One region of the Pantoea sp. GABEPS69 genome, then DNA from elsewhere that is predicted to be linked to it. Evidence: predicted binding sites of a transcription regulator. Region 1 holds the regulator's gene; each other region holds the start of a gene.
What was found. The regulator LexA, encoded in region 1, represses DNA repair genes until DNA is damaged. The targets are predictions, from matches to a motif close to TNCTGTATGTACATACAGNA.
Positions count from the first base shown of each region.

Region 2: the regulator LexA is predicted to act here: its motif matches at 4,688-4,707, upstream of PVE98_RS11095 (metal-dependent hydrolase).
Region 3: the regulator LexA is predicted to act here: its motif matches at 2,065-2,084, upstream of PVE98_RS13050 (DNA translocase FtsK 4TM domain-containing protein).

Region 1 covers NZ_CP118618.1:3,733,960-3,741,498, forward strand. Annotated here, with positions in the region: gene zur (zinc uptake transcriptional repressor Zur) at 1-490, shown strand, start outside; gene PVE98_RS18185 (CsbD family protein) at 539-751, opposite strand; gene dinF (MATE family efflux transporter DinF) at 932-2,254, opposite strand; gene lexA (transcriptional repressor LexA) at 2,385-2,999, opposite strand; gene PVE98_RS18200 (diacylglycerol kinase) at 3,106-3,474, opposite strand; gene plsB (glycerol-3-phosphate 1-O-acyltransferase PlsB) at 3,603-6,026, shown strand; gene ubiA (4-hydroxybenzoate octaprenyltransferase) at 6,341-7,207, opposite strand; gene ubiC (chorismate lyase) at 7,238-7,539, opposite strand, start outside.
Region 2 covers NZ_CP118618.1:2,252,456-2,259,994, reverse strand. Annotated here, with positions in the region: gene PVE98_RS11120 (multidrug effflux MFS transporter) at 1-774, opposite strand, end outside; gene PVE98_RS11115 (TetR/AcrR family transcriptional regulator) at 771-1,358, opposite strand; gene osmE (osmotically-inducible lipoprotein OsmE) at 1,551-1,886, shown strand; gene PVE98_RS11105 (DUF6515 family protein) at 1,953-2,336, opposite strand; gene PVE98_RS11100 (L-cystine transporter) at 2,532-3,923, opposite strand; gene PVE98_RS11095 (metal-dependent hydrolase) at 4,080-4,670, opposite strand; gene kduD (2-dehydro-3-deoxy-D-gluconate 5-dehydrogenase KduD) at 4,862-5,623, opposite strand; gene kduI (5-dehydro-4-deoxy-D-glucuronate isomerase) at 5,640-6,476, opposite strand; gene hxpB (hexitol phosphatase HxpB) at 6,671-7,351, opposite strand; gene PVE98_RS11075 (YniB family protein) at 7,495-7,539, shown strand, end outside.
Region 3 covers NZ_CP118618.1:2,662,660-2,670,198, forward strand. Annotated here, with positions in the region: gene PVE98_RS13050 (DNA translocase FtsK 4TM domain-containing protein) at 1-2,003, opposite strand, end outside; gene lrp (leucine-responsive transcriptional regulator Lrp) at 2,123-2,617, opposite strand; gene PVE98_RS13060 (hypothetical protein) at 2,607-2,939, shown strand; gene trxB (thioredoxin-disulfide reductase) at 3,145-4,113, shown strand; gene cydD (heme ABC transporter permease/ATP-binding protein CydD) at 4,251-6,020, shown strand; gene cydC (heme ABC transporter ATP-binding protein/permease CydC) at 6,020-7,539, shown strand, end outside.

The sequences.
Region 1 (7,539 bases):
TCAGGCGGAAAAGCTCTGCCTGCAACGCGGAGTGCGTCTGACCGCGCAGCGCGCTGAGGTGTTACGTCTGATGGCGGCGCAGCATGGATCGATTAGCGCTTATGACCTGCTGGATCAGCTACGCGCCAGCGAGCCGCAGGCGAAGCCGCCGACGGTTTATCGCGCGCTCGATTTTTTGCTGGAACAGGGTTTTATCCATCGCGTGGAATCAAACAACAGCTACGTGGTTTGTCATCATTTTGAGGCACCGGCGCATACCTCGGTGATGCTGGTATGCGATCGCTGCGCGGCAGTCACTGAAAAACAGGCGCAGGGCGTCGAAAATATCATTGCCGATTTGGCTGGCGAGGCGCGCTTTACGCTACGGCATAGCGTGATTGAGGCGCATGGACTCTGCACCAGCTGTGCGGAAGTCGAAGCCTGTACGCATCAGGATAGCTGTAGTCACGATCATGAGTCTGAAGGGAAAAAGCGCGGAAAAAGAGGCTAAGCGGCACTTCCCTGTGCCGGTCGCTCAGGTCAATCCTGAGCGAGGAGATTACCAGCGGTAATCTTTATTCTGGGTTTCCCAGTCTGAGACTTCTTTCTCTGCCTCATCCTTAGCGTAACCGTAGCGTTCCTGAATTTTGCCGACAAGCTGATCGCGTTTGCCTTCGATAACCTGCATGTCATCGTCGGTCAGCTTGCCCCATTTTTCTTTGAATTTGCCTTTGAACTGCTTCCAGTTACCGCTCGCTTCGTCTTTATTCATGTCAGACCTCCACGTCATCCTTAGTTTTACATACCACCACACATTGGCAGTACGACAATACAAAGCGCTGCTGTGTCGCGCTGTTGTAAGGTAATTGTAGTAGACGAATCGGCAACTGGCGGATAAATACAGAATAATCCGTCAGGCGCTGCGTTTTACGGTTGACGCAGCACGCGTAAATTAACTTTGAAACCAGCGATTTAAGCGCCATTCGCGCCGCCAGATCAGCCAAAGCGAAACGCCGCGCAGCGCAAGAAACACCGTGACCGCCAGCCATAAGCCGTGATTGCCTAACCAGGGAAGAGTCAGCAACGTCAGGAAGTAGCCAAGCGCGGCCATCGCCATACTGTTGCGCATTTCGCGTCCGCGCGTCGCGCCGATAAACAGGCCGTCCAGCAGATAGCACCATACGCCCGCCAGCGGCAGAACGATCTGCCAGATGAGATAGCGATCCACCAGCTGCCGTAGCGACTCTAGCGAAGTCAGCATCGACACAATAGCGTCGCCGCTCGCCGCGTAGATGAGCGCAAAGGCCAGCGCGACCATGCCCGCCTGTCGGCAGGCGGCGTGCCACACCGACAGCAGTCGCTCTCCGTCGCGCGCGCCGTAGGCCTCGCCAGAGACGGCTTCCACCGCGTAGGCGAAGCCGTCGAGCGCATAGGCGGTAAAGGTGATAAACATCAGCAGTACGGCGTTAGCGGCGACAATCTCCGGCCCCAGTCGCGCGCCGATAAGCGTCAGCGATGCAAAGCAGAGCTGCAGCAGCAGCGAACGCAGCATAATGTCGCGATTGAGGCGCAGCAGGCGGCTGATATCGCCGCGCCAGCTCTCTTTCAGCATCGCTATCGAGATGCCGCGTAGCTTCAGTACGCGCCACACCATCGCCAGCCCAACCGCCAGCGTGACATATTCCGCCAGCGCCGTGGCGCTCGCCGCTCCTGCCACGCCCCACTTCAGACCGAGCACCAGCCACAGGTCGAGCAGAATATTGACCGCGTTGCCCACCACCAGCAGCACAACCGGCGCGCGTGCATACTGCACGCCCAGCAGCCAGCCGAGGATCACCATGTTAGCCAGCGTCGCCGGCGCGCTGAGCCAGCGGATATCAATAAAGATCGCGGCCTGCTCCTGCACCTGCGGATCGCCGCCCGCCAGCCGACCTGTCAGCGCGCTGAGCGGCTCGCGCAGCAGGATAAACAGCAGGCCCGCCAGCAGCGCCATCAGTAGCGGCTGCGTCAGGGCGCGCGCCAGCGCCTGCGTATCGCGTGCGCCAAAGGCCTGCGCGGTGATGCCGGTGGTGCTCATGCGCAGAAAGAGTAAAAGCATAAAGACGAAGCTGGTCGCGGTCGCGCCAATCGCTACGCCGCCAAGGTAAACCGGACTGTCGAGATGGCCGATAACGGCGGTGTCCACTAGGCCAAGCAGCGGTACGGTGATATTGGAGAGGATCATCGGCAGCGCCAGCCGCCAGAGTTGTCGGTCGTCAGCAGAGAAGAGACGCATCAGCCGGTCCATGCCTGAAAACGTAAAAAGAAGCGAGGCGGCCCCGGCGCGACATTAGCCGCAGGAGGCGCGTGAAAAGATTATCGTACAGACGCCTGACGAAGGGATGCAGGCGTCTGAAGGCCAGCGGTCAGAGCCACTCGCCGTTGCGCACCACGCCTACCGCCAGACCTTCGACGGTCAGCGACTGCGTGCGGGTGTCGACGATAATCGGCTCGAAGTCGTTGTTTTCCGGCAGCAGATGAACCACGGTGCCCTGCTTTTTCCAGCGCTTTACCGTGACTTCGTCATCGATGCGCGCCACGACGACCTGACCGTTACGCACATCCTGCGTTTTATGCACAGCCAGCAGATCGCCATCCATAATGCCGATATCTTTCATCGACATACCGGCGACGCGCAGCAGGAAGTCAGCAGAGGGCTTAAACAGGTCGGGATCGACTTTGTAGTGCGTTTCAATATGTTCCTGCGCCAGTAGCGGCTCGCCGGCGGCGACGCGGCCGATTAGCGGCAGTCCGTTGGACTCTTCCTCTTCCATCAGCAGGCGAATGCCGCGTGATGCGCCGGAAACGATCTCGATAACACCTTTACGCGCCAGCGCTTTAAGGTGCTCTTCGGCGGCGTTGGGGGAACGGAACCCCAGCTGCGAGGCGATCTCCGCACGCGTTGGCGGCATGCCCGTCTGGTTGATATGGTCGCGAATCAGGTCATAAACCTGTTGCTGCCTGGTGGTTAATGCTTTCATCCCGCCCCCTGGTTGTTTATACAGTCGCTGTGAGTATATACAGGTATTGGCGAAATGAAAACCAAAACCCAGGGAAATAACAGCCGTTTGGGCAATTCTGGAAAGGCTATCGCAAATGGGTCCAGAGCAGCGCGATCCAGACAAACAGCGCCAGTATGATAGCGAGCAAGACGGCGGCGGAACCCATATCTTTCGCCCGCCCCGCCAGCGGATGCCGCTCCTGGCCGATGCGGTCGACCACCGCCTCAATGGCGCTGTTAAGGATCTCGACGATGATCACCAGCACCACCGATCCGATCATCAGGATGCGCGCGACGGAGTCGACATCCAGCCAGCAGGCGATGACGATGGCGACGATGGCGGCCGTGGCTTCCTGACGAAACGCGGCCTCATGCTGCCAGGCGGCGCGTAGCCCCTGCCACGAGTAGCCTGCCGCTTTCACTATCCTGAGTAAACCGGTGGTATTACTTGCCATTGCGAGGGAACCCTTTTAGTTGTTTGACGTCAATGTCTGGGCCAGGTGCGTTTGGCACCACCACAGATCTTCGCAGCACTTTCTGATATGCTTGCGGCGCTTTGCTAACAAGAGGCTTCATGTTGTCTATGTCAGGTTGGCGTAAACTTTATTATAAATTGTTGAATTTACCACTTTCCATTCTGGTAAAAACGAAGGCTATTCCGGGCGATCCCGTCTCCGAACATGGACTCGATCCGACGCGGCCGATTATGTACGTGCTGCCATACGATTCCAAGGCGGATTTGCTGACGCTGCGCCAGCAGTGTCTGAAGCATAATTTGCCCGATCCGCTGTCGCCGCTGGAAATCGACGGCGCGCTGCTGCCGCGCCACGTGTTTATCCACGATGGCCCGCGCGTATTCCCCCATTTCGGGCCGAATACGGAATCGGTGAAAATTTTCCACGAGTATCTCGATCTGCACCGCAACAATCCTCAGCTCGATATCCAGATGCTGCCGGTCTCGGTGATGTTCGGGCGCGCGCCTGGCCGCGAGGTTCAGGGCGACGATACGCCGCACCTGCGCGAGCTTAACGGGGTTGAGAAGTTCTTCGCTATCATCTGGCACGGCCGCGACAGCTTTGTGCGCTTTTCCCCCACGGTTTCGCTGCGCTGGATGGCGACGCAGCACGGCACCGATAAATCGATCGCGCAGAAACTGGCGCGCGTGGCGCGCATTCATTTCGCACGCCAGCGTTTAGCCGCGGTCGGCCCGCGTCTGCCGGCGCGTCAGGATCTCTTCAACAAGCTGCTGCAGTCCAAGGCGATTGAAAAAGCGGTGGAAGAAGAGGCGCGCAGTAAAAAGCTTTCCCATGAGAAGGCGCAGCAGAACGCCGTCGAGATGATGGAAGAGATCGCCGCCGACTTCTCCTATGAAGCGATCCGCGTCACCGATCGCGTGATGGGCTGGCTGTGGAGCCGTCTCTATCAGGGCATCAACGTCAACGGCGGCGAACGCGTGCGCCAGCTGGCGGAAGATGGCCATGAGATCGTCTATGTACCCTGCCACCGCAGCCACATGGATTATCTGCTGCTCTCCTACGTGCTTTATCACCAGGGTCTGGTGCCGCCGCATATCGCCGCAGGCATCAACCTGAACTTCTGGCCAGCCGGCCCGATTTTCCGCCGTCTGGGCGCATTCTTTATTCGCCGCACCTTCAAAGGCAACAAACTCTACGCCACCGTGTTCCGCGAATATCTCGGCGAGCTGTTCAGTCGCGGCTACTCGGTCGAGTATTTTGTTGAAGGTGGGCGCTCACGTACCGGCCGTTTGCTCGATCCGAAAACCGGCACGCTGGCGATGACGCTACAGGCGATGCTGCGCGGCGGCAAGCGACCGATTACGCTGGTGCCAATCTATATCGGCTATGAGCACGTTATGGAAGTGGGCACTTACGCCAAAGAGCTGCGCGGCGCGGCGAAAGAGAAAGAAGGCTTTATGCAGATGGTGCGCGGCCTGCGTAAGCTGCGCAATCTGGGCCAGGGCTACGTTAACTTCGGCGAACCGCTGCCGCTGGTGAACTACCTCAACAAGCAGGTGCCGGAGTGGCGCGACGCCATCGATCCGATTGAACCGCAGCGTCCCAGCTGGCTGACGCCGACTGTAAACGATATCGCGGCGCGTCTGATGGTGCGCATCAACGAAGCGGGCGCCGCCAACGCCATGAACCTGTGCGTGACCGCGCTGCTCGCCTCGCGTCAGCGTTCGCTAACTCGCGAGCAGCTGATCGAGCAGCTTGAGTGCTATACCGAACTGCTGCGCAACGTGCCCTATTCGCCGGAATCGACGGTGCCGCCGCTTTCAGCGGAAGCGCTGCTGAACCATGCCATGAGCATGAATAAGTTCGAAACCGAGCAGGACAATATCGGCGACATCATCATTCTGCCGCGCGAGCAGGCGGTGCTGATGACCTATTACCGCAACAATATTCACCATATGCTGGTGATGCCGTCGCTGATCGCCGCGATTATTCAGCAGCACCCGAACCTGAGCGAAGCCGAACTGCTGCGCCAGGTGCGTCTGATTTACCCGATGCTGAAAAGCGAGCTATTTCTGCGCTGGGAAATCGACGCGCTGCCGGCGCTGCTGAGCGCCCTCTGTCAGGAGCTGGCGCGTCAGGGGCTGATTACTCTGCAGGATGGACAGCTGCGCCACACCGCCGCGCGTTATCGCACGCTGCAGCTGCTGGCCGCCGGCATCCGCGAGACCCTGCAGCGTTTCGCCATCACCTTCTCGATCCTCAGCGCGAAGCCGACCATCAACCGCGGCACGCTGGAGAAAGAGAGCCGTATGCTGGCGCAGCGTCTTTCGGTGCTGCACGGCATTAATGCGCCGGAGTTTTTCGATAAGGCGGTGTTTACCACGCTGGTGCTGACGCTGCGCGATGAGGGTTATATCAGCGACACTGGCGACGCTGACGTCGAGCGTACGCAGGCTACCTGGCATATTCTGGCCGATTTGGTGACCAGCGATGTGCGGCTGACTATCGAAAGCGCGGTGGCGCACGAGTAGCCCGCCGCGGACAGCAAAAACCAAGGGCGACAGAGATGTCGCCCTTTTTTTCAGGCAGCTCCACGGGTTGATAAGCGGGAGAGAGGGACCGAAGAGCAAAGCGTCCTGCGACAAGGATAAAAACGTCGGGAACGTTTTTGAACAACGCAACGCGTTGGCCCGTTTACGGGTGCCCTTCAGGGATGAGGGGCATATACGCGCGGGCCGAGCCGGCAGGGATGCCGCTTTTTGCGTCTTTGCGATCGGGCCCTCTCTCCCGCGCTGGCACCTTGCCAGCAGACGCAAAAGGCGACAAATTTGTCGCCTTTTTGCTGTTAAAAAAGCTGGCTAAACGGCGGCGTATTCAGCACTACGCCAATAAACACCACCAGGCCGACATAGTTGTTATTAAGAAACCCCTGGAAGCAGGCGTCGCGCTCGCGGCGAACGATCAGCTTTTGCTGGTAGAGAAACAGCGCGGCGGCGCCGAGCAGCGACCAGTAAAAGAAAGCGTTAAGCTGCATCAGCAGTCCCACCAGCGCCAACAGACCCAGCGTTGCGAGCTGCAGCAGGCCGATAATCAGCTTGTCGTAGCGACCAAACAAAATCGCCGTCGATTTGACGCCGATCTTGATATCGTCATCGCGATCCACCATGGCGTACTGCGTATCATAGGCGACGGTCCAGCAGATGTTTGCCAGGAACACCAGCCAGCATTCTAATGGTAAGGACTCACTAACCGCAGCCCAGGCCATGGGAATAGCCCAGCCGAACGCCGCGCCTAACACCACCTGTGGCAGATGGGTATAGCGCTTCATAAAGGGATAGCACCAGGCCAGCGCCAGCCCGCCGAGCGAAAGCAGAATCGTCATCAGGTTCATGGTGAGCACCAGCGCGAACGCCAGCAAGCCCAGCAGCACAAACAGGATTTTCGCCTCTTTCTCGCTGACCGCGCCGCTGGGCAGCGGACGGCCGGCGGTACGCTTCACGAAGCCGTCGACCTTGCGGTCGGCGAAATCGTTAATCACGCAGCCCGCCGCGCGCATCACAAACACGCCGAGCACAAACACCACCAGCACCGACAGCGGCGGCACGCCCATATCCGACAGCCAGAGCGCCCACAGCGTCGGCCACAGCAGCAGTAGCGTGCCGATCGGTTTATCAATACGCATCAGGCGGCTATAGGCCTGAAACTTACTCATCTGTACGCTTTTTTCCACGTTTAATCGTCCTCAGGCCAGGTCGCGATAGAGCGGCGAGGCGGGTAAAAACAGTTCGGTCAGCAGCAGCGGCTTGCCCGACAGCCGCAGGCGCGAGCGGCGTCCCCAGAGCGCGCCGACGCTGCCCGGTTCGATAAAGTCGCGGCTTAAGGTCGAAGAGGAGAAAAGATAGCGGCCAAGCGGGCGCGTCCCTAGCTGTTGCAGCATCTGTTCCGGGCCGTTGAGCGTGCTTTCCGGCACCAGCGTGCGGCCGATAAGCCAGGGTTCGTCATCGCCGCACAGCACGATCTCGCGCAGCCAGAAGCGCGCATCAT
Region 2 (7,539 bases), 1.5 Mb from region 1:
GTTCGCGGCGAAGCAGAAGCTGAACGCCTGCGGCGACAGGCCGTAAATCTGCTGCAGCACGAAGGGCGAGGCGCCGATATAGGCGAACATGCCCGACATCATAAAGGCCTGCGTCAGGCAGAAGCCCATAAAGGGACGATGAACCACTACCTGGCCCAGCGCTGCCCAGGCGGAGAAGACCGAGCCCTGGCTGCGGCGCTCGGGCGGCAGGGTTTCGTGCAGCTTCCAGCGCGCCAGCAGGATCAGCAGCAGCGCCGTCGCGCCCAGCACCACGAAGATGCCGCGCCAGTTAAGCAGCGTCATCAGCACGCCGCCCAGCACCGGCGCGCCGATCGGCGCCAGCCCGTTCACCAGCATCAGCAGCGCGAAGAAGCGCGTCAGCTCATGGCCGCTGTACATATCGCGCGCCACCGCCCGCGACAGCACCGCGCCGCCCGCGCCCGCCAGCCCTTCGAACAGGCGCGCCAGCAGCAGCTGGTGGATATCCTGCGCCAGCGCGCAGCCGATCGAGGCGATAAACAGCAGCGCCAGCGAAAGCGTCAGCGGACGCAGCCGACCGAACTTATCGCTCATCGGCCCGAACAGCAGCTGCCCGGCGCCAAGGCCGAGCAGGCCGGCGGTAAGGCTGAGCTGCGCCGTGGCGGTCGAGGTTTGCAGATCGCGCGCCAGTTCAGGCAGCGCAGGCAGGTAGAGATCGATGCAGAGCGGGCCGAGCGCCGCCAGCAGGCCCAGCGTGACGGCATAGACCAGTCGGTTATTGCGTGCAGGTGTCATTTGTCCTCTGAGGGGTTAACTAAGTTGTGGATCATCTGTTTGTAGAGGGTATGAAGCAGATCCGCTGACGCTTTCTGCGTCGTCAGGCGGCGAAAAGCGGTGCCTTCTATCAGCACCGCCAGCACTTCGACGCAGGCGGCGCGCTGCGGCTCGGTAAGGTGCGGATAGTCCGCGCGCATTTTTTCACAGGCGTTGTGAAACAGACGCGTCTCGGCGGCCTGCAGGATATCGCTGACGCGCGGATTGCGGCTCGCCTCGGCAGCAACCTCCAGCATCAGCATCTCATCCTCGTCGTGCAGGGTTTCGCGGCGGGCGATCATATCGGCGATATGGCTGGCGTCGCTCTGCGCGCTCATCGCCGCCACGCGGCCGTCGACGATGCGTTTCACCATCTCTTCGATCAGCGCGTCTTTACTGGGAAAGTAGCGATAGATCTGCCCGACGCTGAGGCGGGCGGCGCTGGCAAGCTGCGCCATGCTGGCACCGTGGAAGCCTGACTGACGAAAACAGCGCCGCGCTGCCGCGATGATCTCATCCTGGCGCGTGCGATGCCGCGCGTCGCGCGCCTCACGCTGTGGGTTCATCCTGCCTCCAAAAAGTAGTTTTGAGAGTGCTTATTCTCGCGCCGGATTATACGGGGCGATCCCATTAAGAACAGCTTTTTTACGCTAGCCTGACAGTTCAGACTGAACTTAAAAATGCGCCATAAAGTTGATTAATCTGCATTTCTGTTCCAGGCTTAAGCTTACATGGACAATACAATGAGGAACAACTCGATGAATAAAGCAATGGGATGTATCGCTGCGGCGCTGACGCTGGTCGCACTGTCTGGTTGTACGGCTTACGATCGTGCTGAGAGCTACGTGAGCAAGCCCGTGGTTAAGGATGTGAAAAAAGGCATGACGCGCGATCAGGTTCGCCAGATTGCGGGCCCGGCTTCTACTGAAATCACTATGGTTCACGCACGCGGCACCTGTCAGACTTATGTGCTGGGCGAGCGTGACGGCAAACCGCAGACCTACTTCGTGAGCTACAGCGACACCGGTCGCGTTATGAACTACGGTTTCCAGAGCTGTAAAGAGTACGATACCGATCCGCAGGCTGCTCAGTAAGCCGCGAAGCGACAGAACAGAAAGCAAACGGCCCGTCATTGACGGGCCGTTTTTCGTTATGGCTGCTCAGAGTCCTGCGGGACGCGGCACCTCGATATAGTTGCCGCTGATATCGCGCTGATAGTAGTGGCCCTCCTGCACGTAAAAACGACGGCCGTTAAAGTCGAGCACGCGCAGCGCGCCGTCCGGCTCGGCTGGCGGCTGCACCACCACATAATTTTCGCCCTGACGCTGATAGTAAGCGCCGTTGAGCATGTAGTAGGTCAGGCCACCGATCAGCACCGCGGTCGCCGCCTCCGGCAAAAAGCGCAGCGGGCCTGGACCGCCCCAGCCGCGGCCGTGGCCGCCCCAGTGTGGACCCGGGCCGGGACCCCAGCCGCCGGGGTGAGCAGAGACAAGCGCTGGCGACAACAGCGTTAACGCCAGCAGCGAGGCGATAACTTTTTTCATGGGTTTTCTCCTGCGATAACTGCCTGAAGCATTCTCTTTTTACGCTGTGAAAACAAGCGCAGAGGCGCGACTTTTTCCTCTCTTTACCACGTTTAACGCTTTCTTAACGGCGTCGCCATAAAGGGGGCGGATTGTGAAGTGCGGACATAAAAAAACCGGGCGCGATGGCCCGGTTTATTGTCATACAACGCGCGCTTAGCGGTGCGCCAGCTCTGCGTGCTCGTCACTCTCCAGCACCGATTTGTCGGTCATGCCGAGCCAGCGGCTGGTGAGGGAGCCAGCGGTCATCGAGCCGTTGACGTTGAGCGCGGTACGGCCCATATCGATCAGCGGTTCGATAGAGATCAGCAGGGCGACCAGCGTCACCGGCAGACCCATCGCCGGCAGCACGATCAGCGCGGCGAAGGTCGCGCCGCCGCCTACGCCCGCCACGCCTGCCGAGCTCAGCATAACGATACCCACCAGCGTGGCGATCCAGACCGGATCGAACGGGTTAATGCCGACGGTCGGCGCAACCATCACTGCCAGCATGGTTGGGTAGAGGCCTGCGCAGCCGTTCTGACCAATTGTCGCACCGAAAGAGGCGGAGAAGCTGGCGATCGATTCCGGTACGCCCAGGCGACGCGTCTGAGTTTCCACGTTAAGCGGAATGCTTGCGGCGCTGGAGCGGCTGGTGAAGGCGAAAGTGATCACCGGCCAGACCTTGCGGAAGAAGCGCAGCGGGTTGATGCCGTTAACCGACAGCAGCAGCGCGTGCACGCCGAACATAATCGCCAGACCCAGGTAGGAGGCGACGACGAAACCGCCCAGCTTGATAATGTCCTGCAGATTGGAGCCGGCGACCACTTTGGTCATCAGCGCCAGCACGCCGTAGGGGGTCAGCTTCATGATCAAACGCACCAGCTTCATCACCCAGGACTGCAGGGTATCGATCGCCACCAGCACGCGCTGGCCTTTGGCTTCGTCATCCTTCAGCAGCTGCAGCGCGGCCACGCCGAGGAAGGCGGCGAAGATCACTACGCTGATGATCGAGGTCGGGCTGGCGCCGGTCAGATCGGCAAACGGATTTTTCGGCACGAAAGAGAGCAGCAGCTGCGGTACGGTGAGGTCCGCCACTTTGCCCGCGTAGTTGCTCTGGATCGCGGCAAGACGCGCGCTCTCCTGCGCTCCCTGCACCAGCCCCTCGGCGCTGAGGTGGAACAGGCCGGTGACCAGCACGCCGACCAGCGCGGAGATCGCGGTGGTAAACAGCAGCACGCCAATAGTGAGCAGGCTGATTTTGCCCAGCGACGAGGCGTTATGCAGGCGCGCGACGGCGCTGAGGATCGAGGCGAACACCAGCGGCATCACGATCATCTGCAGCAGCTGCACGTAGCCGTTGCCCACGATATTGAACCAGCTAATAGAGGTTTTCAGCACGTCGCTCTGCGCACCGTAAATGGTTTGCAGCGCCAGGCCGAACAGCACGCCGATCACCAGACCGACCAGCACTTTTTTCGACAGGCTCCAGCTATCACGACCGAGGCGCGACAGCAGCAGCAGCAGCGCGACGAAGGCTGCGAGATTGAGAATCAGAGGTAGATCCATATTGGCTCCCGAAAGACACGTCCGGCGACAGCTATTAGCGCCGGAACGCCAGATATTGTGACGCACGAATTAAGTGGCGGTATGTTACCAGCTCACTCGGGCACCGACTTATATCCAAATGGAATGCCTTATAACCAGACAGCGTTTTCTGCTGCTTTAATGCGCTTTTTGGGTGGAAATCAGGCGAGAGACGCCATTTTGTAGCGTATCGAACAGCTGAGAGGTCCAGCCCTGCGCACCAAATGAGGGCGCGCCTGCCGGAAACCACAGCGAACAGCCGACCAGTATCAGGCAGAGCGTGCGCTCAAGCTGGTTGCCTTTCTGGCTTCTCAGGATCGGCAGACGAAAGCGCCAGCGGCACGGCCACAGCAGCGGCACGCCGGCGGGCGTCAGCATATCGGCAACGATATGGCTGAGATAACCCAGCGTCATTCCCTGTAGTACGTCAGCGGGCAGCAGCCAGTCATCGGGTACGTTTATCTGAAACAGCCACAGGCTGGCCGCAACGGCCAGCAGGCTGTGGGTAAAGCCCCGGTGACCAAACGCGCGTGCTATTGGATAGGAGAGCCACTTTAGCCTCTGGCCGAGCAAAGATTTGGGGTGGTCAATATCGGGTAGCAGGCAGGTAAGCAGCGTGGCAGGGATAAGATGCCACCAGTCGGCCTGCGCCAGCACGGGCGTCAGCTCCGCGCGCTTAGCGAAAATAGCGGTGGCAATAGCGAAAATTACGTGGCCTTCGCCCGTCATGATAAAACCTGGCTGCAAACTGTCGATGCATCCAGTATAGGGATTTATCCAGTAAATGAGAAGTTGTGACGCTGTAACGAAGCGTGAATTTTTTTAGCGAAACGGCGACATTGCGCCGCCGTTTCGTCGTGTTTGTCAGCCGCAGACAGAGAACGCAGGCTATCAGGCCGCGACTTATGACCTGCGAGACGCTAGCGCGCCAGCCAGCCGCCGTCGACCGCCAGCGTGTAGCCGTTGACATAGTCAGAGGCTGAAGAGGCGAGGAAAACCACCGGCCCCATCATATCTTCCGGCACGCCCCAGCGCGCGGCGGGGATGCGTCCGAGGATCTCGGCGCTGCGGCTTTCGTCGCTGCGCAGCTGTTCGGTATTGTTGGTCGCCATATAGCCCGGCGCAATGGCGTTAACGTTGATGCCGTGTTTCGCCCACTCGTTCGCCATCAGTCGCGTCAGGCCCATCACCGCGCTTTTTGACGCCGTGTAGGAGGGAACGCGAATGCCGCCCTGGAAAGAGAGCATCGAGGCGATGTTGATAATTTTGCCGCCCTGGCCCTGTGCGATAAACTGGCGCGCCACCTGCTGCGACAGAAAGAAGACGCTCTTACTGTTGATGTTCATGACGTCATCCCAGTCCTGTTCGCTGAAGTTCAGCGCGTCTTCACGGCGGATAATCCCGGCGTTGTTGACCAGAATGTCGATTTTGCCTGCGGCGGCCACGGCTTTCTCCACCACGCCCGGCACCTGTTCGGTGCGGATAAGATCCGCCTGCAGCGACCAGAAGCGACGGCCTAGCGCTTCGACGCGCTGCTGCGTTTCTGTGGGATCCTCGCGGTTGACGCCGACGATATCGCAGCCGGCCTGCGCCAGCCCCAGCGCCATCCCCTGGCCGAGCCCGGTGTTGCAGCCGGTGACCAGCGCGATTTTCCCTTCCAGATTAAATGCGTTGAGTATCATGAGAGCGCCTCCTTTGTTAGCGCAGATCGCGGATGTTGACATGATCCATGTCGTCGAATACCTGATTCTCGCCGACCATGCCCCAGATAAAGGTGTAGCGTTCGGTGCCGACGCCGGCATGAATCGACCAGCTGGGCGAGATAACCGCCTGTTCGTTATGCACCAGCAGATGACGCGTCTCCTGCGGCTGGCCCATCATATGAAACACCGCGCTGTCCGGGTTCATATCAAAGTAGAAGTAGACCTCCATGCGACGTTCGTGGGTGTGGCACGGCATGGTGTTCCACAGGTTGCCTTCGTCCAGGCGGGTCAGGCCCATGGTGAGCTGACAGGTCGGCAGCACGTCCGGCACCAGATATTTATTGATGGTGCGGCGGTTTGAGGTCGCCGCATCGCCCAGCGTGGTGCGAACCGCGTCCTCTTTGCCGACTTTTTTATCGGGAAAGCGGCTGTGCGCGGGCGCGCTGTTGAAATAGAACTTCGCCGGACGTGAGGCGTCGCTGCTGCGGAAGCTCAGCGTCTGGGCGCCTTTGCCGACGTAAAGCGCCTCTTCCGTTCCGATCTCCCAGACCTTGCCGTCTACCTCGATGGTGCCTGGCCCGCCGATATTGATAACGCCCAGCTCGCGGCGCTCCAGGAAGTAGCTGACGCCCAGCTGTTTGCCCATCTCGTTGCCGAAGGTCACGCCGTCGGCGACCGGCATCACGCCGCCGATAATAATGCGGTCGATATGGCTGTAGGTGAGCGTATAGCGGTCGGCTTCAAAGATCTTTTCAATCAGAAATTCGCGGCGCAGCGCGGCGGTGTCGAGCTGACGGGCATGCTCGCTGTGAATGCTTTGACGAACGTCCATTCTGGTCCCCTCTGGCGAAACAGGTGCATAGGCCCCGCAGGGCGTCTGAGGGCATCTTAGGAGGAGTGAGAGATCAATTCAATAAAAATGAAACGCTGTTTTATTTATTTGAGAGGAGGATCATGCCGCAAAGAAAAACCCGCCGGCGGCGGGCGGGTTCGAACAGGCGGCGCGTTCGCGTCGTCGCACAGGGTTTAGCGTGCGGAATCGCCCAGCAGATGCGCTGCGGTTAGCTGGGTCAGATCGTCCAGCTTTACGTTGGCCAGCGACCAGCGCGGATCCGCGCGCAGCGCGGCGGGCGGCACCACTACGGAACGCATGCGCGCCGCTTTAGTGGCGATCATGCCGTTAACCGAATCCTCCAGCGTCACGCAGTTGAGCGGATCGACGTCCAGCCGCGCGGCGGCGTCGAGATAGACCTGCGGATGCGGTTTGCTGTAGGGCAGCGCCTCGGCGGAGACCAGCACGTCGAAATCATCGCGCAGGTCAAACAGCGCCAGCACGCGCTCCAGCATCATCAGCGGCGAGGCGGAGACCAGACCGGTTTTCAGCCCGCGCTGGCGACAGAGCTGGAGCGCCTGTTTCACTCCAGGCAGCAGCGGCCGCTGCTCCTCAATCAACGCCAGCGCGCGCGCGATAATGCGCGCCGTGACCGTCTGCTGATCCGGGCCTGACCAGGGCAGGGTTTCATACCACATGCGCACCACCTGATCGATGCGCAGACCGAGCGTGTCCGGCAGCTCGCTGCGGCGCGACAGATCGACGTTGAGCGTGGCGAAGATATCCAGTTCTGCCTGATCCCACAGCGGTTCGGAGTCGATAATCAGGCCATCCATATCAAACAGGGCGGCATAAACGGGGCGGGTATAACTCATTGGCTGGCTCCTTGTAGAATTTGCGCTACCTTATCATGGGCTGGCGCGCGCCGCGAAAGTGGCGCGGGCGGCGCTTTTTACGGGAAATAAAAACCACAGGCAGGTAGACTGGCTGCAAACGGGATTCAGGTACAGGAGATACCATGACTTATCAACAGGCTGGCCGCATTGCCATCCTTAAGCGAGTG
Region 3 (7,539 bases), 1.1 Mb from region 1:
TTATCCAGCGAAGCGGGCTGTGAGGCCGTCGGCTGCGCAGCGGCAGGCGCAGGCGTCTGAAACGCGGGCGTTGGCTCCGGCTCGGCAGCGAAAGCAGCGGCGGGTTCGAACGCGGTGGAGACCGTCGGCGCGGCCACGGAAACCGCGGGCTGGGCAGCCGCCGCTTCAGCAGGCTGCTGCCACGGCGTATGGGTCGCCGCGGGCGCTTCCGACTCGGGAGCGCTGGCGATGGTAAAGACTGGTTCGTTCGGTCCCTCATCCACCAGATCTTTCATCGGCGAGAAATCAAACGCGGCGGAGGTGTCCAGGCTAAAGGCAGGCGTCTTCTCTTCCTGCTCTTCGGCGCCGTAGCGCTGCTGCTGCTGAGCGGCAAACTGCTGCGCCAGCGCGGCTTGTTCGATCGCCTCTTCCGCTTCAGGCTCCTCTTCCTGCTGCCAGCTCTCGCCGTAGCGCTGCTGCTGCTGGCTGGCGAACGCGTCGCGCAGCTGCGCCTGTTCTTCAGCCTGCTGCTGTTGCTCCGACCATTCGGCGTGCGCCTCTGCAGGCCGTTCGGCCTCGGCGCGCTGCTGCTCCTGCGCTTTGGCTTTTTCTTCCGCCATACGCTGAGAAGGCAGCTTGATGCCGTAGGAGGCAAGCTCACGGCGCGTCGGCAGTTTTACCGGATTAGGACGCGGCAACGCCGGTCCAATCCCCTGCTTAACCTGCGGATTGTGGTTGGTTTCCGGGGCGATATCGAACAGCGGCGAGGAGCTTGCCTGCGCCGCTGCGGCGGCGGTCGCGCTCGCCGTTGCGGTCATCTCGGCATCGCGCCAGTTGCCCATTTGCGGACCTTCGTCCTCTTCCCAGCCGGTAAAGGCAGGCGCAGCAGGCTCTTGCGGCACGTCGAAACGATAGCGCGGCGGCTCGGCAGGCGCAGCGGGCTGTTCGGCCGCTGGCGTAAAGGCGCTGGCGGGTTGCTGAGCCTGAGGCGCAGAGAAGGCGTTAGCCGCCGTAGCCTGCACGGCGGCCGGCGTCGGTACGGCCGCAGCTGCTACAGGCGATGCAGCAGGCGTGGAGAATGTCGGCACCGATGGCGACGTATCGAAAGCTGGCGTAGCTGCAGCTGGCGTAACGGGCGGAGCCGCATCCGTCGTCGGGGAGGTGGCAGTCGGCGCTGGCGACACAACAGCGGAAACGCCTGCAGCCTGGGCGGCTGACGTTAGCGCGGCATCCGTTGCCGCAGCGGCTTTCGCCAGCAGCGGATCGGCGGCATCAGTCGCAGCGTGATCGGCCGGCGCGCGCGGCGCGGCAAGCAGCACATCTTCGTCATCCTGCGTGGCCGCCTTAAAGCGCGGCGCAACGTCAGCGTCAATCTCGTCCTCGTCTTCCTGCCACGGCTCGTCGCGGCGCGAACGGTTGCTGGCGAACGTCAGTACGCCCATCACCACGCCACCGATGCGCTCGGCGATGGTCAGCCACGACCAGCCGGTATAGAGCGTAATGCCCGCCGCCCAGACGCAGAGTAGCGCCAGCGTGCCGGTAGCCGGCGAGAACCAGGGCGCAATGGCGTTGCTCACCAGGCTGCCGATAACGCCGCCGGAGGCGAAATACCAGATATCGTCGGCATTGAGCGCGGCCAGGCCGCAGGTGGTCACCACCAGCGCCAGCACGCCGATCAGGCGCAGGCCGATAGCGAAATAGTCGATGTAGTCCTGCTGATCGCGCTGGCGAAAGGCGATCCAGCACAGTCCGACGATCACCGGCGGAATGGCGTAGGCCATCACGCCGAAGATAAACAGCAGCGTATCCGCCAGCCAGGCCCCCACGCCGCCGCCGAGATTATGAATCGGCTCATGCCAGGCGGTTTGCGACCAGCTCGGATCGGAAGGATTGAAGCTGACGAGCGAGACCATCAGATAGACGGCGAAAAGCGAGACGAGAATAAGCAACGCTTCCAGCAGACGGCGTCCACTGCTCAGCGGTTTTAACGAAACTTCTTTGTCTTCTGTGTATTCCTGGCTCAAGAGAACTCTCCAGGTGCCTGTAAATTATGAAGGCAACAGCGTCGGGCAAGCCCGACGCTGGTCCTGTATGAATTCACAGGAGTGTATCGAAATATCGCAGGTTTTGCACCTGCGCTGCGTTATCGGGTTTTGATCACCAGCCGATTGCTCTGTTTGACCTCTTCCATCACCACGTAAGTGCGGGTGTCGTTGACCCCCGGCAGGCGCAGCAGGGTTTCGCCAAGCAGCTTACGGTAGGCGGACATATCCGGCACGCGCGTCTTCAGCAGGTAGTCGAAATCACCGGAAACCAGGTGACACTCTTGAGTTTCCTCAAGTTTTTGCACAGCGGCGTTAAACTGTTCAAACACATCCGGCGCGCCACGATTCAGAGTAATCTCAACAAAAACCAGCAGCGACGCATCGAGATAGTGCGGGTTAAGTTGCGCGGTATAGCCAAGAATAAAACCCTGACGTTCCAGACGACGCACACGCTCAAGACATGGCGTAGGCGATAATCCTACGCGTTTGGAAAGCTCTACGTTGGAAATACGACCATCTTTCTGAAGCTCATTCAGAATATTTCTGTCGATTCTGTCGAGATCTTTTCCGGGGCGTTTCTTATTGTCTACCATTATTATTGTCTCTCTTAATTCCTTCCCTTTACCTGCCACGCCCTGGAAACGTTCACTGTTCAAGGCATTAGTGAAGCGAAGAATCAGAGCCTGTGCGCTGTCGCGCATCCATCCGCATGACGCATGTTGTCTGTCCACATCATGCGTCATTACCTATGCCAGGCTGAAATTTATCGGGAAAAAAGGGCAAAACGAGGAACGAAACCCTGTTTTGACTCTCTCCTTCTTCTTCGCTTCTGCCATTGTTTTCGCAAAAGCGCAGGCGATTGTCAAAGTAAAAAGACCAAATTCAGGACAAGATGCCAGACAGACCGCTGGGTAACTGTTTTTAAATGAGAATTTTTGTACTCTTGCACCAGTAAAAACCGATTATTGCCCCCTTTTAGCGCAGCCGACGTGCAGAACCCGCCGTTATCGTCTACGCCGCTTGCAGCTATCGGTAACAAAATTCCCCAGCCCTTTTTTTGCCACGGTAAATTCCCTACAATCCCAGGTCATGTTGTCAGCCGAATGAAACTGAGGATCATATGAGTACGGCCAAACACAGTAAATTGCTCATTCTGGGCTCAGGCCCGGCGGGTTATACCGCAGCGGTCTATGCTGCTCGCGCTAACCTGAATCCGGTGCTGATCACCGGCCTCGAAAAAGGCGGTCAGCTGACCACCACCACCGAGGTAGAGAACTGGCCCGGCGACCCGCACGATCTCACTGGTCCCTCGCTGATGGAGCGCATGCATGAGCATGCCGAGAAATTCAACACGGAAATCATTTTCGACCATATTCACACCGTCGATCTGCAGAACCGTCCGTTCCGTCTCACTGGCGACAGCGCCGAATACACCGCTGACGCGCTGATTATTGCGACCGGCGCTTCGGCGCGCTATCTGGGCCTGCCTTCCGAAGAGGCGTTTAAAGGCAAAGGGGTTTCCGCCTGCGCCACCTGCGACGGTTTCTTTTACCGCAACCAGAAAGTCGCGGTTATCGGCGGCGGCAATACCGCAGTGGAAGAGGCGCTCTATCTGGCGAACATCGCGGCGGAAGTGCACCTGATTCACCGTCGCGACAGCTTCCGCGCGGAGAAGATTCTGATCGACCGCCTGATGGAAAAAGTGCGCAGCGGCAATATTGTGCTGCACACCGATCGCACGCTGGAAGAGGTCGTCGGCGACCAGATGGGCGTGACCGGCCTGACGCTGCGCTCGACGCTGAACGAAGCGGAAACCGAGTCGCTGGAAGTGGCGGGACTGTTCGTCGCCATCGGCCATAGCCCCAATACGGCAATCTTCGAAGGTCAGCTGGCGCTGGAGAACGGCTATATCAAGGTGCAGTCCGGCCTGCACGGCAACGCCACCCAGACCAGCATCCCTGGCGTGTTCGCCGCAGGCGACGTGATGGACCATATCTATCGCCAGGCGATCACCTCTGCCGGCACCGGCTGTATGGCCGCGCTGGACGCCGAGCGTTATCTCGACGGGCTGGTTAAAAACGATCGGTAAGTTGTTAATTAGCTGATCTAACTTATTCAGGGCGACTGTTTTTCAGTCGCCTTTTTTTATGCCGCCGTGCTAGATTCAGGCGCCTGAAGAGCTACCTTCTTATCCTTTCCCGGATATCGACAACGCTACGGTCTCGCATGAACAAAACCCGGCAACAGGAACTGACCCGCTGGCTGCGCCAGCAACGCGCTTACGGCGGCCGCTGGCTGCGGTTGACCTCGCTGTTTGGACTGGCGAGCGCGCTGGCGATTATTGCCCAGGCCTGGCTGCTCGCCTTTTTGCTGCAGGCGCTGATTGTCGAACAGCGGCCGCGTGCCGATCTGCTTCTCCCCTTCGCCCTTTTGCTGCTCTGCTTTGCGCTGCGCGCCCTGTTCAACTATGCGCGCGAGGCCGCAGGCTTTCGCGCCGGCCAGGCGATTCGCCAGGCGCTGCGTCAGCAGGTGCTGGATCGCCTCTCCGCGCTCGGACCGGCGTGGATCCGCGGCAAACCGGCGGGCAGCTGGGCGACGCTGCTGCTGGAGCAGATCGAGGAGATGCAGGACTACTATGCGCGCTATCTGCCGCAGATGACGCTGGCGGCGCTGATCCCCTTGTGCATTCTGCTGACCGTTTTCCCGCTCAACTGGGCGGCCGGTTTGATTCTGCTGGGCACCGCGCCGCTGATCCCGCTGTTTATGGCGCTGGTCGGCATGGGCGCGGCCGACGCCAACCGCCGCAACTTTATCGCGCTGGCGCGCCTCAGCGGCGATTTCCTCGACCGACTGCGCGGACGCGAGACCCTGCGCCTGTTTCATCGCGCTGAAGCGGAAACCGCCGCTATCGCCGCCTCCACCGCCGATTTTCGCCAGCGCACCATGGAAGTGCTGCGCCTCGCCTTTCTCTCCTCCGCCGTACTGGAGTTTTTCGCGTCGCTGGCGATTGCGGTGGTCGCGGTTTACTTCGGCTTTTCCTATCTCGGCGAACTCCATTTCGGCGCCTGGGGAAGCGGCGTCACGCTGTTTGCCGGTTTCGTCGCCCTGATCCTTGCGCCGGAATTCTTCCAGCCGCTGCGCGATCTCGGCGCGTTTTACCATGCCAAAGCGCAGGCGGTCGGCGGCGCGGACGCTCTGGAGCGCTTTATGCGCGAAAGTCCGCAACCTGCCGCCGCCGAGGGCGCGGCGACGCTGCCCGACGACGCGCCGCTCGCCATGGTCGCTCAGGATTTGATAGCCTTGAGCCCAGCGGGCAAAACGCTGTGCGGCCCCCTCAGCTTTACGCTTGCGGCCGGCGAGCGCGTGGCGCTGGTCGGCCAGAGCGGCGCTGGAAAAACCGTGCTGATGAACGTGCTGCTCGGCTTCCTGCCCTATCAGGGATCGCTGCGCGTCAACGGCGTTGAGCTGCGCGAGATGAGCCGCGCCTACTGGCAGCGGCAGATCGCCTGGCTTGGGCAAAACCCGCAGCTGCCCGCCGGGACGCTGCAAGAGAATATCGTAATGGGGAACGGGCGTGACGACGTCGATCTGGACGCTCTGCTCGCCGACTGTGGCGTTAGCGAATTTTTACCGCGACTCTCCGCCGGCGTGCTGACGCCGATCGGCGACGACGGCGCAGGGCTTTCTGTCGGCCAGGCGCAGCGCATCGCGCTGGCGCGCGCGCTCTATAAGCCAGCGCGCCTGCTGCTGCTGGACGAGCCCGCCGCCAGCCTCGACAGTCGCAGCGAACAGCACGTGATGCGGGCGCTCGATAAAGCGTCACGCCGGCAGACCACCCTGATGATCACCCACCAGCTCGATGCGCTGCAGCAGTGGGACGCGGTCTGGGTGATGCAGGAGGGTCAGCTAACGCAACAGGGCCAGTGGCGCGATCTGATCGCCGAACCAGGTCCGTTTCGTCAGATGGCTTCGCATCGTCAGAAGGAGATTTACTGATGTCCGCCCTGCGTCCTTTCCTGCGCCTGTTTCTACGTCACCCCTGGCGGCTGTCACTGGGCGTGCTGCTTGCCATCGTTACGCTGCTCGCCAGCATCGGTCTGCTGGCGCTTTCGGGCTGGTTTCTCGCCGCCTCTTCGCTGGCGGGCCTCGCCGGGCTCTACAGTTTTAACTACATGCTGCCCGCCGCAGGCGTTCGCGGCGCGGCGATCTCGCGCACCGCCGCGCGCTATTTCGAGCGGCTGGTCAGCCATGATGCTACTTTCCGCGTGCTGCAACACCTGCGCGTCTTTACCTTCAGCCGCCTTATCGCGCTGGCGCCGGGCCAGCTCGCAGCGTTTCGCCAGGGCGATCTGCTTAACCGCTTCGTCGGCGACGTCGATACGCTCGACCATCTCTATCTGCGGGTTATCGCGCCGCTGACTGGCGCTTTCGTGGTGATTGTGGTGGTGACGCTGGGCATCAGCCTGCTGGACGTGCGGCTGGCGCTGACCCTCGGCGGCGTGATGCTGGCGACGCTGCTGCTGCTGCCGCTGTTTTATCGGCTGGGCTCGCCAGCCGGGCGCGCCATTGCGCAGCAGCGCGCGCAGTGGCGCCTGCGGCTGATGCACTGGCTAAGCGGGCAGGCTGAACTGGCGATCTACGGCCTCTCCGATCGCTGGCGCGAGCAGCTCGACCGCGACGAGGCGCGCTGGCACAAAGCGCAGCGGCAGCAGCAGCGCCTGCAGGCGCTGTCGCAAAGCCTGCTGCTGCTGATAAGCGGCGCGACCGTCACGCTGCTGCTGTGGATGAGCGCCGATAGCCTGACGCACGACGCCTCCTCCGGCGCGCTTATCGCGCTGGTGGTCTTCTGCGCGCTGGCCGCCTTCGAAGCGCTGGGCCCGGTCGCCGGCGCCTTTCTGCCGCTGGCGCAGGTGATCGCCGCCGCACAGCGGGTCACCGGCATTATCGGTCAGACGCCCGCCATCCGCTTTCCTGCCAGCGCGGGCAGCGCAGCGGGCAGCCTCTCAGTGGCGATCGACGAGGTTACCTTCCGCTATCCGCATCGCCCCGAAGCGGTGCTGGAAGGATTTTCGCTGCAGGTGCGGGCGGGCGAACGCGTGGCGCTGCTCGGCCCTACCGGCTGCGGTAAATCCACCCTGCTGGCGCTGCTGACGCGCGCCTGGGACGTGGAAGCGGGATCGATTACGTTGCAGGAGATCGCGCTGCGCAGCTGGGATGAAAAATCGCTGCGTCAGCGCATCAGCGTGGTGACGCAGCGCGTGCATCTGTTCAACCAGACGCTGCGCGAGAACCTGCGCGTGGCGCGTCCCGACGCCAGCGATGCGCAGCTCAGCGAGGCGCTGCGGCAGAGCGGACTGACGCGGTTGCTGGAGAGCGAAGAGGGTCTTAACGCCTGGCTCGGCGAAGGAGGCCGTCCGCTGTCGGGCGGCGAACTGCGTCGCCTGGCGATTGCGCGCGCGCTGTTGCACGACGGCGATCTCTGGCTGCTGGACGAGCCCACCGAAGGGCTCGACGC